One region of the Anabaena sp. FACHB-595 genome, then DNA from elsewhere that is predicted to be linked to it. Evidence: predicted binding sites of a transcription regulator. Region 1 holds the regulator's gene; the other holds the start of a gene.
What was found. The regulator NtcA, encoded in region 1, controls nitrogen genes in cyanobacteria. The targets are predictions, from matches to a motif close to TNTGTANNNNNNNNTACANA.
Positions count from the first base shown of each region.

Region 2: the regulator NtcA is predicted to act here: its motif matches at 1,414-1,433, upstream of rpe (ribulose-phosphate 3-epimerase).

Region 1 covers NZ_CP183473.1:5,260,775-5,268,315, reverse strand. Annotated here, with positions in the region: gene ACN222_RS21965 (polyribonucleotide nucleotidyltransferase) at 1-1,744, shown strand, start outside; gene ACN222_RS21960 (DUF3146 family protein) at 2,046-2,309, shown strand; gene ACN222_RS21955 (pre-16S rRNA-processing nuclease YqgF) at 2,342-2,788, opposite strand; gene ACN222_RS21950 (DUF3084 domain-containing protein) at 3,052-4,542, opposite strand; gene ntcA (global nitrogen regulator NtcA) at 4,872-5,543, opposite strand; gene fabI (enoyl-ACP reductase FabI) at 6,172-6,948, shown strand; gene hisB (imidazoleglycerol-phosphate dehydratase HisB) at 7,091-7,541, shown strand, end outside.
Region 2 covers NZ_CP183473.1:899,134-906,674, reverse strand. Annotated here, with positions in the region: gene ACN222_RS03875 (methylenetetrahydrofolate reductase) at 1-400, shown strand, start outside; gene rpe (ribulose-phosphate 3-epimerase) at 680-1,387, opposite strand; gene ACN222_RS03865 (S8 family serine peptidase) at 1,542-3,131, shown strand; gene ACN222_RS03860 (serpin family protein) at 3,515-4,843, shown strand; gene ACN222_RS03855 (hypothetical protein) at 4,976-5,473, shown strand; gene ACN222_RS03850 (glycosyltransferase) at 5,776-6,966, opposite strand; gene shc (squalene--hopene cyclase) at 7,082-7,541, shown strand, end outside.

The DNA of each region.
Region 1 (7,541 bases):
TGCCAAAATCCCCTTTAACGGGCCAATGGCAGCAGTGAGGGTAGGGTTAGTGGGCGATGATTTCATTATTAACCCCACCTATGCAGAAATCGAAGCCGGAGACTTGGATCTGGTAGTCGCAGGTTCACCTCACGGTGTGATTATGGTGGAAGCAGGGGCTAATCAATTACCAGAGCGAGATATTATCGAGGCGATTGATTTTGGTTATGAGGCTGTGCGCGACTTAATTAAAGCGCAGCTAGACCTAGTAGCCGAACTCGGTCTAGAAATTGTCCAAGAAGCACCGCCAGAGGTAGACCAAACTCTGGAAAATTATATCCGTGATCGCGCTAGCGACGAAATTAAGAAAATTCTGGCTCAATTTGAACTAACCAAACCCGAACGCGATGCCGCGTTGGACGTTGTTAAAGATAATATTGCCACAGCGATCGCCGAACTCCCAGAGGAAGACCCAATTCGTTTAGCTGCAACTGCCAACAGCAAAGCCCTGGGCAACACTTTTAAAGACATCACTAAATACTTCATGCGCCGTCAAATCGTCGAAGATAACGTGCGTGTGGATGGTCGGAAACTTGATCAAGTGCGTCCGGTTTCTTCCCAAGTTGGTGTCTTACCAAAACGTGTCCACGGTAGCGGTTTATTTAACCGAGGGCTGACTCAGGTATTATCAGCTTGTACTTTGGGTACTCCTGGTGATGCCCAAAACCTCAATGATGACCTGCAAACAGACCAATCGAAACGCTACCTCCATCATTACAACTTCCCGCCTTTCTCCGTCGGGGAAACTAAACCCTTACGCGCCCCTGGTAGACGGGAAATTGGTCACGGTGCATTAGCAGAGAGAGCCATCTTACCTGTGCTGCCACCAAAAGAGCAATTCCCTTACGTGATTCGCGTCGTCTCGGAAGTGCTTTCCTCCAACGGTTCCACCTCAATGGGTTCAGTTTGTGGTTCCACCTTGGCATTAATGGATGCCGGTGTACCCATTCTCAAACCCGTGAGTGGTGCAGCAATGGGTTTGATTAAAGAAGGTGATGAAGTCCGAGTCCTGACAGATATTCAGGGCATCGAAGACTTTTTAGGTGATATGGACTTTAAAGTCGCTGGTACCGATGCAGGGATTACCGCCTTGCAAATGGACATGAAAATCTCTGGTTTGTCTTTGGAGGTTATTGCCCAAGCCATTCACCAAGCAAAAGATGCTAGGCTGCATATTTTGGACAAAATGCTCCAAACTATCGACCAACCACGCACTGAAACCTCACCTTATGCCCCACGCCTGTTGACTATCAAGATTGATCCAGACATGATCGGTCTAGTCATTGGCCCCGGCGGTAAGACAATTAAGGGCATCACCGAAGAAACTGGTGCAAAAATCGACATTGAAGACGATGGCACAGTGACAATTTCTGCGGTTGATGAAAACAAGGCGAAAAGAGCGCGTAATATTGTCCAAGGCATGACTCGCAAACTCAACGAAGGCGATGTCTATGCCGGACGTGTGACTCGGATTATTCCCATTGGTGCTTTTGTGGAATTTCTCCCTGGAAAAGAAGGGATGATTCACATTTCCCAATTAGCTGATTACCGTGTCGGCAAAGTTGAAGATGAAGTAGCTGTTGGCGATGAAGTAATTGTCAAAGTGCGCGAAATTGACAATAAGGGACGGATTAATCTCACACGCTTGGGTATACACCCAGATCAAGCAGCTGCGGCGCGGGAAGCTGCGGCGGTGAATCGTTAAATCGATTGGGGATTTTAGATCATATCTAAAATCCGCGATGCCTCTTTACGTAGGCATCGCCGTAAAGTTTTTCATGATTGTGAATAATCCCAAGTAGAGACGTTGCATGAAACGTCTCTACTGAACCGTATTGGGTCATAGACAATAGGTAATTGTTTTTTACCATGACCTATTACCTATTACCATAAGTTTCGATATACTCATTTTGTCAGTTTGTCGATTTGAGCGAAGTTTGGTAAATAAAAGAAATAGCTTACATAGTTAAGCTTGTGCTTTTGTTCCATACTTAACACCAAGCATTGTGAGTGCTAAACCTTTGCCAGAAACTACTGCCCATGTCAAAATCATTCGCCAATCCTGGCAACACGGCTTCCTAGAAGGTGAAGTGAGTGCTGGTGATTTTGAGTGGCATTTCCAGTGGCATTTTCGTCGGGGAGAACTGCTGGTAAAGCCTTCCCAAGGACGCGCTTTAATCAAAGAACCCCTCGGTCGCTTCTTGGAACAGCAAGATTATCAACTAGAACCAGGAGGAGACTATGCTTTTAAGATCCGCGCACAATTGTGAAAATTAGGCAGGAGACAGGAGGAGAAAATATATTAACCATTAACCGATTCTGTGAGGCGATTTAGGTATCTTTCGATTAAGAGGATAGCCACAATATCATCTATTGGGCGTGGAGGTTGACGCATTCCGTGGGGTAGTAGCTTGGTTAGTCCTTTAGGAGGATACATCTGCCAATAGCGATCGCGTGCCTCTAAGGTACTATAACGCTCGTCTACTAAGACAATATTTAATGCTTCAGCTAATTCTTGCTGTAGTTGCTGTTTCCAGCGTTTGGCTGTGGTCTGATTGCCCATAACTAGCATGGAAATGGGAAACTGTTGTCTTAGGGTATTAATGATGGCGATCGCATCTGCGGAAGCGACTACTTGATGATAGTATAGTTGCCGATCCAATCCCATCACCGCTAAACCACATTTATCTTTACCTGGGTCAAAACCTAAAATAACTGGTTGTGTGGGAGAAAATGCACTTAAAGTCATAATAAGTCCAAAAATAATTATTCAGAATACAAATAAATCTCGATAAATATATTTATTGATTAATTAAATATTTTTAATATAGCTGTTGCCAGTAGTGTTAGGACATCAATAAGATGATACGACCTAGACACAAAAAGACTTTTCACCCAGTCCCCAGTCCCCAGCTATATATTTCTAGTATTTTAATTACACAACTCTCTCGTTACCCTTAATCCTTGGCAGTTATTTAATATTTTGAATTGCTCACTCCCTAATTTTTTCATTTAAGTACTCAAAATAACTTTGCCATTTTGGATTGCTACCAATCGCACTCTCAATGGCCCTGCTGTATAAGTATCTTCAGCAGCGATCGCTTTAATTTCTATTGGTTGATCTAACTGACGCAACAAGGAAACGAAGCGCAGAAAAGTACCATCTATTTGCACACCTTCAACAATTCCCGCATTCCTAGCACGAAATTGGGAAGCGGAAATTAATAAATCTAACCGTTGTCGTAATTGATAAGAGGTCATACTACGAGGATCGGCTGTAGTTGTAGCCAAAACTTCACTTCCAGAAAATACCAGCACATTTCTAGCTGTATCAGCAAAAAATTCTATCTGGTTTTCTCCTCTGACGTAATTACCAGCTGAGAATATTCTGACTACATATTCTCGACCATCATTAATTTGCTGAATCAGCTGCTCAATTCTATCTGGGGTAATACGTAGTAGTTCTATATTTGCCGAGTTTGACCCAGGTTCGCTTAATTCTAAACTGGCGTTGCGGTTAGCTTCTTGCAGTAGTTGGATAATTATCTGACGTGTAGCCGCTACCTGATTAGTCCGAATAACAGCAGAGGCCAAAACTTGACCGCGAACTAATGCTAGTTTGCCTAAACGTAAGTCGCGGTATGACTGGTAATATTTCTCCAGCCGCGCCACTTCCTGCTCTAAATAGTCCTGTTGTGTTTCTAATTCTTTGAGCCGTGACTCTCGTTTGGCAATTACCTCTTCTCGCTGTGCAATTTCCAAGTTACGATTTTGAATTATTTTATCTAGTTGGGAAATTTTCTGGTCGCGCTGTTGTAGTGCTTGTTGACGGTTAGCTAGTTCTCTGTCCCGTTGTTCTATCGCTTGTTGACGGTTAGCTAGTTCTCTGTCCCGTTGTTCTATGGCTTTTTTAGCTTCAGCATATAACCTGCGGCGTTCTGTCTTGAGTTGTTCCACTGCCCCTTGTAAGGCTTTTCTTTGATTGTAAACGCTTTGCAGTTCAGCGATCGCTTTTTGATATTGTGTAACTACTTGTCCCAGTCGGCTTTGGGTGCGCTGGTATTGTGCTTGGGTTTGCGCTAAATCTTGCTGTGCTTTTAATTTTTCTTTTTTGGCTTGGTCGCGCTGAGTTTCTACCTGTTTTTTATCTGTTCTGGTGGTTTCTAGCTCTTGATTAACTTTATTACGTTCAATTTCCACCTGAGTTTTTTGCTCTTCTGCGACTTTGAGCTGTTCTCGTTTTTGCCTGAGGTCTTTTTGAATATCTTCTAACTCGAAAACCCCTTTACGTAGTCCTTCGTCAGCAATGAATAAGATTGCCAAGGTAGTTGCTGAAACTAGTCCTCCTGTCAAAATTGTCACCAGTACAGCCGTGTTTTTGGGGCGTAGATTAAACAGAGAGAGGCGTGCTTTGCCAACTCTTGTGCCGATGCGATCGCCAACAGTGGCAATTACACCTCCCAAAATTAAAATTGCTGCTATGAGGATGTACCCAGTGGTCATCTTCAGCTACCCAATTGAGTCCAGATACAGCCTACTACTTTCAATCATTCTTTGTGGAGGATGGGAGGGTGGGAATAGCTGAAGTTACTCAAGATTTTCGATTTACTTCTAACTATGGGTGTCATTGAGAAAAATATAACACGTACCACCTCTGATGGTTCCAATTGTTTAAAGAGTGCAGAAGGCAAGAGCCAGAATTTCAGTATGGGTTCACCGTCACTTTGAGTTAAATAAACGGATTGAAGAAACCAACTAAATCTATAATGAGTAGGATTTAGCCTGTGCTAATAGTTAGCCACATTCTGAATTCTGACTCCTGCTATTCTTCTTTAAGTGAACTGTCTGCTGAGAGTCACAGGTTTATGCACAGTAATCTTCTTTTTGTGGATGGAAATCATCTTTTTCTCCCGCAAATCCCCTAGTAGCCTAGTAACAGTAACGCGAGTAGAGCCAATTGCTTCGGCGATCGCCTGATGAGATAACTTTAAATCAATTGTGATTCCATCTGCACAAGGAACACCAAAATCACGACAGAGAATTAACAGAAAACTCACCAATCTCGAACCCATATCTCGGTGCGCTAAGGTTTCAATCATCATCTCTGTTTGTAGAATCCGCGAAGACAGACCCCGCAGCATCAACATCGATAATTCAGGATTTTCCTTCAGTGCTTGCTCCACTTGTTCAATTGGTGCAGAAAGCAATTCTACTGGAGTAAATGCCACCGCATGGTAAAACCTATCCGACTTGTTTCCTGTCAACAAAGACAGGACACCAAAAACGCTATTTTCCCGTAGTAGTGCTACTGTAATCTCTTCTCCTGCCTCGTACACCCTGGAAAGTTTCACAGCCCCTTTCAAAAGAAAGTAGACTCGTTCGGCAGGATCGCCAGGAAAAAAGATCGTTTTATTGCGTTCAAACGTTTCGACAACAGGAGGAAAAGCTCCGGTTGCCATCTGACGAAAAACATTTGCTAGGGCCTTATCTTGTGTCACGATCATCTCCCTTCCCCTACCCAATGCCGGAATAACAAAAAACTAAAAACTAATTACCTAAGAATACACCTGAAAAATCAATAAAGCACCGTTAACCTTTCTGTACTTTCCTATACTCAAACGTACAACTTTATGGTTATTTGTTCATAATGATACCCAACTTTTGCTATTTTTAGCTAGCAGTTCTTGATAGATACTTCTACTTTCTCTAACCATCAGGTTTTTTGCAGAAAAAATTAAGTAATCTTGAAAATATCTTAAGAAATAACAAACATTTTATTCTAAAAAACGCCCTTAATAATCATCATTTTTGCTAACCATGTATAAAACAAAGATAAAGGGTTTGGATAAGGGTGTAGGGGTATAGGGGTATAGGGGTATAGGGGTATAGATTGCCTAAGTCCTATCTTGGTTCAGGCAGGCTGTTCTTGAGTAAGGGGGAAAAGAAAAATTCTGAACCTCTTTCCTCCCTGGCCTACCTTGCCTCTCTTGCTCTCCTCCTGTCCCCTAGACATTCTTTCGAGTTAAACAGCAAGAAAATTCCCAACATAGCTTGATTACCTCTTCTACTGGGTAGTGATTTCTGTCAAGCTGTACAAATGAATCGATCACATTAATGACAACAAAAATCTCTATGCTGAATCTGACTGGAAAAAATGCCTTGGTTACAGGTATCGCCAATAATCGTTCCATTGCCTGGGGAATTGCCCAACAACTGCACGCAGCCGGAGCTAACCTTGGTATTACTTATCTACCAGATGAACGTGGCAAATTTGAGAAGAAAGTTTCAGAACTCGTAGAACCCCTTAACCCCAGCTTATTCTTGCCTTGTAATGTTCAAAATGATGAACAAATTCAGTCTACTTTTGATACCATCCGCGATAAATGGGGCAGGTTAGATATTCTGATTCATTGTCTAGCCTTTGCTAACAGAGATGATTTGACTGGAGATTTTAGCCAAACATCTCGTGCTGGTTTTGCCACGGCTTTAGATATCAGCACTTTTTCACTGGTGCAGTTAAGTGGTGCGGCTAAACCCCTAATGACTGAAGGCGGTAGTATTATTACTTTGTCATATTTGGGTGGTGTTAGAGCTGTTCCTAACTACAACGTTATGGGAGTAGCCAAAGCCGGATTAGAAGCTAGTGTACGTTATCTAGCATCTGAACTCGGCTCTCAAAATATTCGCGTTAACGCCATCTCTGCTGGCCCCATCCGCACCTTGGCTTCTAGTGCCGTTGGTGGCATTTTAGATATGATTCATCATGTGGAGCAAGTAGCCCCCTTACGTCGGACTGTGACTCAGCTAGAAGTGGGCAATACAGCCGCTTTCTTGGCTAGTGATTTAGCTAGCGGTATTACTGGTCAAGTCCTGTACGTAGATGCAGGATACGAAATCATGGGGATGTAATAAAATCTGGGTACTGGGTATTAGGGATTGGGGATTAGGTATGAGGAACAAACAAGGTGGAAAAAGAATGATTTTTTCACCACTTTTTCCTTATATGCCCAGTCCCCAATCCCCGATCCCCAATCCCTAATCCCTAGCCTCTATGCAAATCAGCGATTATCCCCAACTTAATTTGTCCTCAGTTCCTCGGATTGCTTCAGTGCATCGCATCACTGGGGAAACAAATGTACAAGTTACTGTCAATTTGGATGGTACGGGAATTTGTAAGGCAGCTACTGGCATTCCCTTTTTAGATCATATGCTGCATCAAATTTCCTCCCACGGCTTGATTGATTTGGATGTCCAAGCCAAAGGAGATTGGGAAATTGATGACCACCACACAAATGAAGATGTGGGTATTACTTTAGGTCAAGCTTTGGCTAAGGCATTAGGCGACAGAAAAGGTATAGTCCGCTTTGGTAATTTCCTAGCACCTTTAGACGAAGCTTTAGTACAGGTAGCATTGGATTTTTCTGGTCGTCCTCACCTCAGCTATGGCTTACAAATTCCTACGGAACGTGTGGGAACTTATGACACCCAATTAGTTAGAGAAT
Region 2 (7,541 bases), 2.0 Mb from region 1:
TTTGCAAAGTCGCTTTGAACGCAAAATCGAAGCAGGGGCGCAGTTTTTTCAAAGTCAATTAATCACTGATTTTGAAAAACTAGAAAAGTTTATGGATAAGATAGCTTCAACCCATAAAAAACCAATTTTGGCTGGAATTTTTCTGTTGAAATCCGCAAAAAATGCCCAATTTATTAATAGGTGCGTTCCCGGTGTAAATATACCAGAACACATTATTGATAGATTAGCCAAAGCCAAAGACCCGCTAGAAGAAGGTGTAAAAATTGCTGCCGAACAAGTACAAACAGCGCGGCAATTGTGTCATGGTGTCCACATGATGGCAGTCAAGCGGGAAGATTTGATTCCCAAAATTCTGGACTTGGCTGGTGTTGCACCAGTTAATCAGCTAGTAGCGAAGTAAGCCAGTAACAGACTAGCTAGGTAGAGACGTAAAACTCTGCGTCTCTATCATTTGAAGAAACAGTATGATTAAAATAGTTCATTCAATAATCTTTTTGATTGATGTAATAGCACTAAGCATTACTAAACTGAGTTGATATTCCTGAACCTATAACCACCTTGGGGTTATTAGCGTTTGGCACTTCAAGTCTAATATTTTCCCGCAAATATCATAAAGTTAAGGGTGATAAATGAACTATCACCCTTAACTTTATGATTATTCTCTATCTATTCAGTCAGCCTAGACCTTCGCCAATTCTGGTGTAGGACGCTTGCTGTTGCGAATATTAGTAATCGCCTCTGCATAATCCTTAGCATTAAATACAGCAGAACCGGCCACAATTGCATTCGCGCCTGCTTCTAAAACTTGCCAAGTATTGTTAGCTTTTAGCCCGCCGTCTACTTCAATCCAAGGGTCTAAACCGCGTTCGTCACACATTTGACGCAACTGGCGGATTTTGGGTACTACCCCAGGAATAAAGCTTTGACCACCAAAGCCGGGGTTAACACTCATAATTAGTATGAGGTCGCACAGTTCTAGAACATATTCGATTAGTTCTAAAGGTGTACCAGGATTGAGTACGACACCTGCTTGTTTACCTAATTCTTTGATTTGTCCCAGGGTGCGGTGCAGATGTGGTGAAGCGTTATGTTCACAATGAACAGAAATGATGTCAGCGCCTGCTTTAGCAAAATCTTCTACATACTTTTCTGGCTCCACTATCATCAAGTGGACATCCAGAGGTTTCTTTGTAACTGGACGAATCGCCTCCACTACCAGAGGACCTATCGTAATATTAGGTACAAAACGACCGTCCATTACATCAACATGAATCCAATCGGCTCCAGCTGCATCTACAGCGCGAATTTCGTCACCTAAGCGGCTAAAGTCGGCTGATAGGATAGATGGAGAGATTACTATGGGTTTTTCAGATCGGTTTTGGGTCATGGCTGGTGGGTTTTTAAGCGTCCTCGTCTGTAAGCATTGTAACAAAATACTGTAACAAAATATTGAGAATTTTAGAAAAAGGCAGGGGTAGGAGACAGGAGGCAAGGGAGTAAAAAACTATTGGCAACTGACAACTGACAACTTACTAATAACTATGAAAAAACTAACTTGGATAATTTGCGGATTAAGTGCTTCCTGTTTAAGTGTGCCTGTGTTGGCTGCGGCTTTACAAAGTTCATTGGGAACTAACGGTATTGATGCTTTGAAGTTACACCAACCTCCTTATAATTTGCTTGGTAGAAAGATTGCTATCGGTCAGGTGGAAATCGGTCGTCCGGGGATGTTTGGTTGGGATAAGGCTGTGTCTAAAAATCGTGCTGTTTCACTGGCGGCTGTTTTTTTACGCAATGGCCCAGCTAAATCGAATAACGGTGTTGACCCCCATGCTTATAATGTGGCTGGTGTAATGGTCAGTAGGGACAAAGGTTTACCTGGGGTTGCGCCGGCAGCGAAATTATATTCGTCGGCGGTAGGTTCTACAAAAAATATGGGTCAACCAGAAGAGTGTTTATCGGCCCAGCACATAGCATCACAAAATGGTGGTGATGTCCGTGCTATTAACTTTAGCTTTGGTGAACCTCTTAACCGTGACCCTCGACCAGAGGCTGTTTTAGATGGGAATGCTTTACTGACTTTGTGTGTTGACTGGTCGAGTCGTGTTCATGATGTCGTGTATGCGATCGCAGGCAATCAGGGTAAAGGTGGTATTCCTATCCCTACAGACAATTTTAACGGAATAAACGTGGCTTTTTCATCCCGAAGAGAGGGAATTTTCAATAAAGTTGACGTTTCTAACCTAGCAGGCGTTAACCAAGGTGTTAGCGGTCGTCTGGCTGGTAAGGAATTTAATATAGATGGCCGTCGCGCCGTTAGTATAGTAGCGCCTGGTAGTAATATTAACTTGCTCAATCCTGATGGCAAGTTGAACAAGGTCACAGGGACAAGTTTTGCTGCACCTCATCTCACCGCTACGGTGGCTTTACTACAAGAATTTGGTGATAGACAGCTACGCACCAAAAAACCAAACTGGAGCATTGATAGCCGCCGTCAGCAAGTGATGAAAGCAGTACTACTCAATTCAGCCGAAAAGATTCAAGATAGTGGTGATGGTTTACGCTTGGGCATGACTCGCACACTTATTGATAAACAAAGCCAAGACTGGCTAGCTTCTGATGCCTACCAAGACCCCAAAATTCCTTTAAATGCCCAAATGGGAACGGGTCATTTAAATGCGTTTCGTGCTTATCAGCAATTTAGCGCTGGTCAATGGCAACCAACAGCACCAGTTCCAGGGATTGGTTGGGATTATCGACAAGTAGATATAGGCAAGTCTGTTGATTATGCGTTAACAAGACCACTCAAGAAAGATAGTTTTGTAGCTATTACTCTTAGTTGGAACCGTTTGGTAGAATTAAATGATACTAATAAAAATCAGCAATTTGATGTAGGTGAAAATTTCCGCGATCGCAAGCTGAATAACCTCGATCTTTATCTAGTAAAAGCTGATACCAATAATATAGATTCTGGTGTTGCTTGTTCTTCTATTAGTGAAGTTGATAGTGTAGAACATATTTTCTGCCCTGTTCCTGCTCATGGAAACTACAAAATCCGTGTCCAGTTCCAGAAGCAGCTTAATGAAGCCACTCAGCCCTATGCCTTAGCTTGGTGGACAGTCCCGAATTAATTTAAAAGTTGGGAATTTCACCCTTGAGACTTATTGGTTTGAAAATTGCCAGATTGAATTACCGACTTATTTGAGAAGTTGGCAAATTTGTTTACCATAAATGATTCTAGGGCTACTGTGGGAAAACCGAAATTTAGTAGTCTAAAATACAAATATTCAGCCTTAAGATAAACCACCGATATTAGAGACTGTAAAATCAATATACTGATTCATATTGAGGGAATTTTTGCAATAGTTATATTTACCTTTCTTGCCAAAGTTACTGTTACTAAAACTGTAACCGTCGAGTGTTTCAGGTATGTTAATGCAATAGTAAATAAGCAATACGGCATTAACGTCAAGTTTGGTAGATAGCTAAAAACTTTGGCACACGAGGTAGTAACATGAATCGGCAGAAGTTCAGTGGTGTGAAAGACAGTTTTTTACAAAGACGTTACGCTGTTAGTCTGGGAAGACGTTATGTTCTGGCAGCAGCTAGCGTAGTTCTATTCAGTGTACTAGGTTGTTCTCAAGTTAATCCTGACACAAGTGCGCTAGCCCAGACTGGGGTATCTCCAGCAGAATCTTCATTGCAAAAAAAAACAGTAGTGCCTGATACTAAAATTGTCGATGCTAATAATAAGTTTGGCTTTAAGCTGTTTTCGGAAATTGCCAAACAAGATGGTAACGCCAAAAATATTTCTGTGTCGCCCACGAGTGTAGCGATCGCCCTAGCTATGACCTACAATGGCGCTAGCGGCTCTACGCAAAAAGCAATGGCCAAAACCCTAGAGTTACAGGGTATCAGTCTACCAGAACTCAACTCTGGTTACGCTTCATTAAACAAGCTGCTACAAAATCCTGGTGAAAATGTCCAACTGACTATAGCTAACTCCCTGTGGGTTAATCAGGATGTTAGTTTGCGTCCCGATTTTGTGCAAACCACCCGCGATTTCTATCAAGCTAAGGTGACCAATTTAGACTTTCAAAATGTCACGGCTGTAAATACAATTAATTCCTGGGTACAGGAAAATACCAAAGGTAAAATTGACAAAATTGTCGATAATATTGAACCAAATCAGGCGCTATTTCTTATCAACGCCATATATTTTAATGGCAAATGGAGTAACGCCTTCGACAAATCTCAAACAACACCACAGACCTTTTACACTGCATCTGGTCAGCAGAAACAACACCCGATGATGTCACAAACGGGTGAATATAGATATTATGAAACCCCACAATTTCAGTCTGTAAGTTTACCTTATGGTCAAGATGGCAAGGTGAGTCTGTATATCTTTTTGCCCACAAAAAACTCTAACCTCAAAGCCTTTTCTCAAAACTTAAATGCAGAGAACTGGGAAAAATGGATGCCTCAGTTTAGAAACCGTGAAGGCTCTATTCGGTTACCGCGCTTTCAAACAGACTATGATATTACCCTGAATGATGCCCTGAAGTCTTTAGGCATGGCAGAAGCTTTTAGTAATAAAGCCAACTTTTCTGGTATCGGCGACAATTTAACTATTAGCCAAGTGAGACATAAAACTGTGATTGAGGTGAATGAAGAAGGTACAGAAGCTAGTGCAGCAACTTCTGTAGGCATGGTAGCGACATCTTTGAGAGAGCCACAACAGCCATTTAAAATGATTGTTGACCGTCCCTTTTTCTATGCAATTCGTGATAATCAAAGCAAAAATATCTTGTTTATGGGTGCGGTTGTAGAACCAAATTAAATCAATTCGCAATAGCCTTCGGCAAGGCTAACTGTGATTTTACCTCCAGCATGACCAACTTTTGAACCATAACGTGACCAAGAGTTAACGTAATTTCATGCTGTTAAGCCAATCAACAAACGCTATAAATTCATGCTGCAATCATTGAAAAAATGGCTCTCTATTTTCCTGAAAACAGGGGCGATTGTTACAGGTGGATTAGCGGCAATTGTGGGGGTTGGGACACTTTTCAACCTAGTATCCTACAAAAGTAAGCTACCTGGCCCGATCATATTACCATTACCTAGTGCTGAGGGTATTGGTCGAGAATATCTACAGGCGGTTATTCAGAAGAATGGCAATTATATTGATGACAATCAGGAGTGTGTCTATAGTTTGCTAATCGAACATATTACTCAGTATGGTGGTACAGAGGTGCGAAATCCCTCTATTCGTGTCCAGTGGGATTCAGGTAATGGTGATCATCAATTTGAAGTGACTGCGATTAAATTTGAATATCTTGACTCAACAACAAAAACTTGGCAAATGGGCGAAATTAGACTCTTAACGGCTACAAATTTAGAACGGAGTAATTCCTTGACTGATGCTTTGCCATTTCGGCGGATTCACTGTGTAGGAGCAGGTATTTGAGCATTTTTGACTACCTCACTTGACATTGCAATCACAATTCAAAATCAATGATTAGCGATCGCCCTGTGTGCAATTTTTTGAGCTAGATTACTTGCTGTAGCTAAATTTCAGGTTTTTTAAACTCGAATCATAGGTTTGAAGCATATCTTGGTTCTTGGCAACTTTTGGGTAAAACCACACTAACGCCAACGCAATTCGCAATAATCTACGCGTTGCAAATCAACAAAACCCTTATGCTGTATTCATTTTGAATTTTGTAGCTTTAGCTTCCCGTAGGGTATTTTGAATTCCGCCTTGCGATACTAGCCTGGGTATACTCTACCTTTCCACGCACCACCGCGCCCTTGCCAATGACGGAATGCAGAGTCAATGGTCATGAGGGTATAGAGAAAGGCGATCGCTGGTAAACTAAAGGCTAATAAGGGAGAACGTTTATAAAAGCGAATCGTGGGTAAATAAGCCAAGGACATCAGCAACCATACGCCTAAACCTGTCAGCGTAATTCTCCAATCTCCCATCAATACACCGATAATAGTAGCTACAGGTGGGAGCAAATAAATCAACGTCATCCCTACAACAGTTCCCAAAAGTAACCAGGGGGAATAATTTAACTGAGTGTATGCAGTCCGCGCTACCATAGCCCAAATTGTTTGCAAAGATTCATATGGTCGTAGACTGCGAGTTGATGAACTTAGGCCTAGCCAGATTTTTCTGGCAATAGCATTGTTTAATTTGTCTCCTAGCCTACCAGACTTGACGACTTGTGCGAGGGTGCAGTCATCAATTAAGGCCTGGCGAATGACTTGAATACCACCAATTTGTTCTAGGACTTCTCGACGAATTAAAATAGACCCACCAGCAGCAGCCGCCATTTTGTTTTTGGGGTTATTTACCCAGCGAAAGGGGTAGAGTTTTTGAAAGAAAAAGACGAAGGCGGGAATTAATAATTTTTCCCAAAAGCTTTCACACCTGAGTTTTACCATTACAGATGCCAGGTCTAAATCTTCTTGTAGGGCTTTGGCGACTAATCGCCGCAGGTTGCTGACATCATGTTCAATGTCTGCATCGGTGAGAAAAAAATAATCTGGTGCAAGGGTTTTGGCTTTTTGAATACCTTGTTCAACTGCCCAGAGTTTACCAGACCAAGCGGGGGGTAAGGATTCGCCAGAAACAATGTGTAATTGTTGGGCTTTGTCTACAGCGTGGGCTACCCCTTCAGCAAAAGCGGCTGTACCATCTGTACTTTGGTCATCAACTAAAAAGATGTGTAAGTCTCCAGGATAATCTTGAAGAAGGAGCGATCGCAAGCTAATCGGTATGAACTCAGCTTCGTTACGTGCAGGGATAACCGCACAAATTTTCGGTAAAGATTGTAACGGAATCTCTTCACCTTCTAATCTCTGGTCTAATCGCCAAAACTGTCCCCAAAAAAATAGTAATCCCAACCAAATGACCAAAGATAACAATATTAACCCTAAAAAGAACGCACCCATCTGTTTGTTACCGCTTCAATACTATGGGGACTAATTATTTTTGAATTTTGAATTGATTAGCCTCAAACACAATACAATATTTGCTGAGTGTGGTAAAAATTTTTTGTAGTATTTGATGCGAACACAAGACAGGGTACAAGTCAATTCTATTGCAGAGGCGATCGCAGCTAGTCAAAAATATCTGCTATCACTACAAAATCCGGCTGGTTACTGGTGGGCGGAGTTGGAATCGAACGTCACCATCACGGCTGAAGTTGTCTTACTCCACAAAATTTGGGGAACAGATAAAACTCGACCTCTACATAAAGTAGAAGCTTATCTGCGATCGCAACAAAAGCAGCATGGCGGTTGGGAATTATTTTATGGGGATGGGGGCGAACTCAGTACATCGGTTGAGGCGTACATGGCGCTGAAGTTGCTTGGTGTACCTGCAACCGACCCCGCCATGATTCAGGCGCGAGATTTTATTCTCCAGCGTGGTGGTATCAGCAAAACCCGCATTTTTACCAAGTTTCACCTCGCACTCATCGGCTGCTACAACTGGCGTGGTCTTCCTTCTCTCCCAGCTTGGGTGA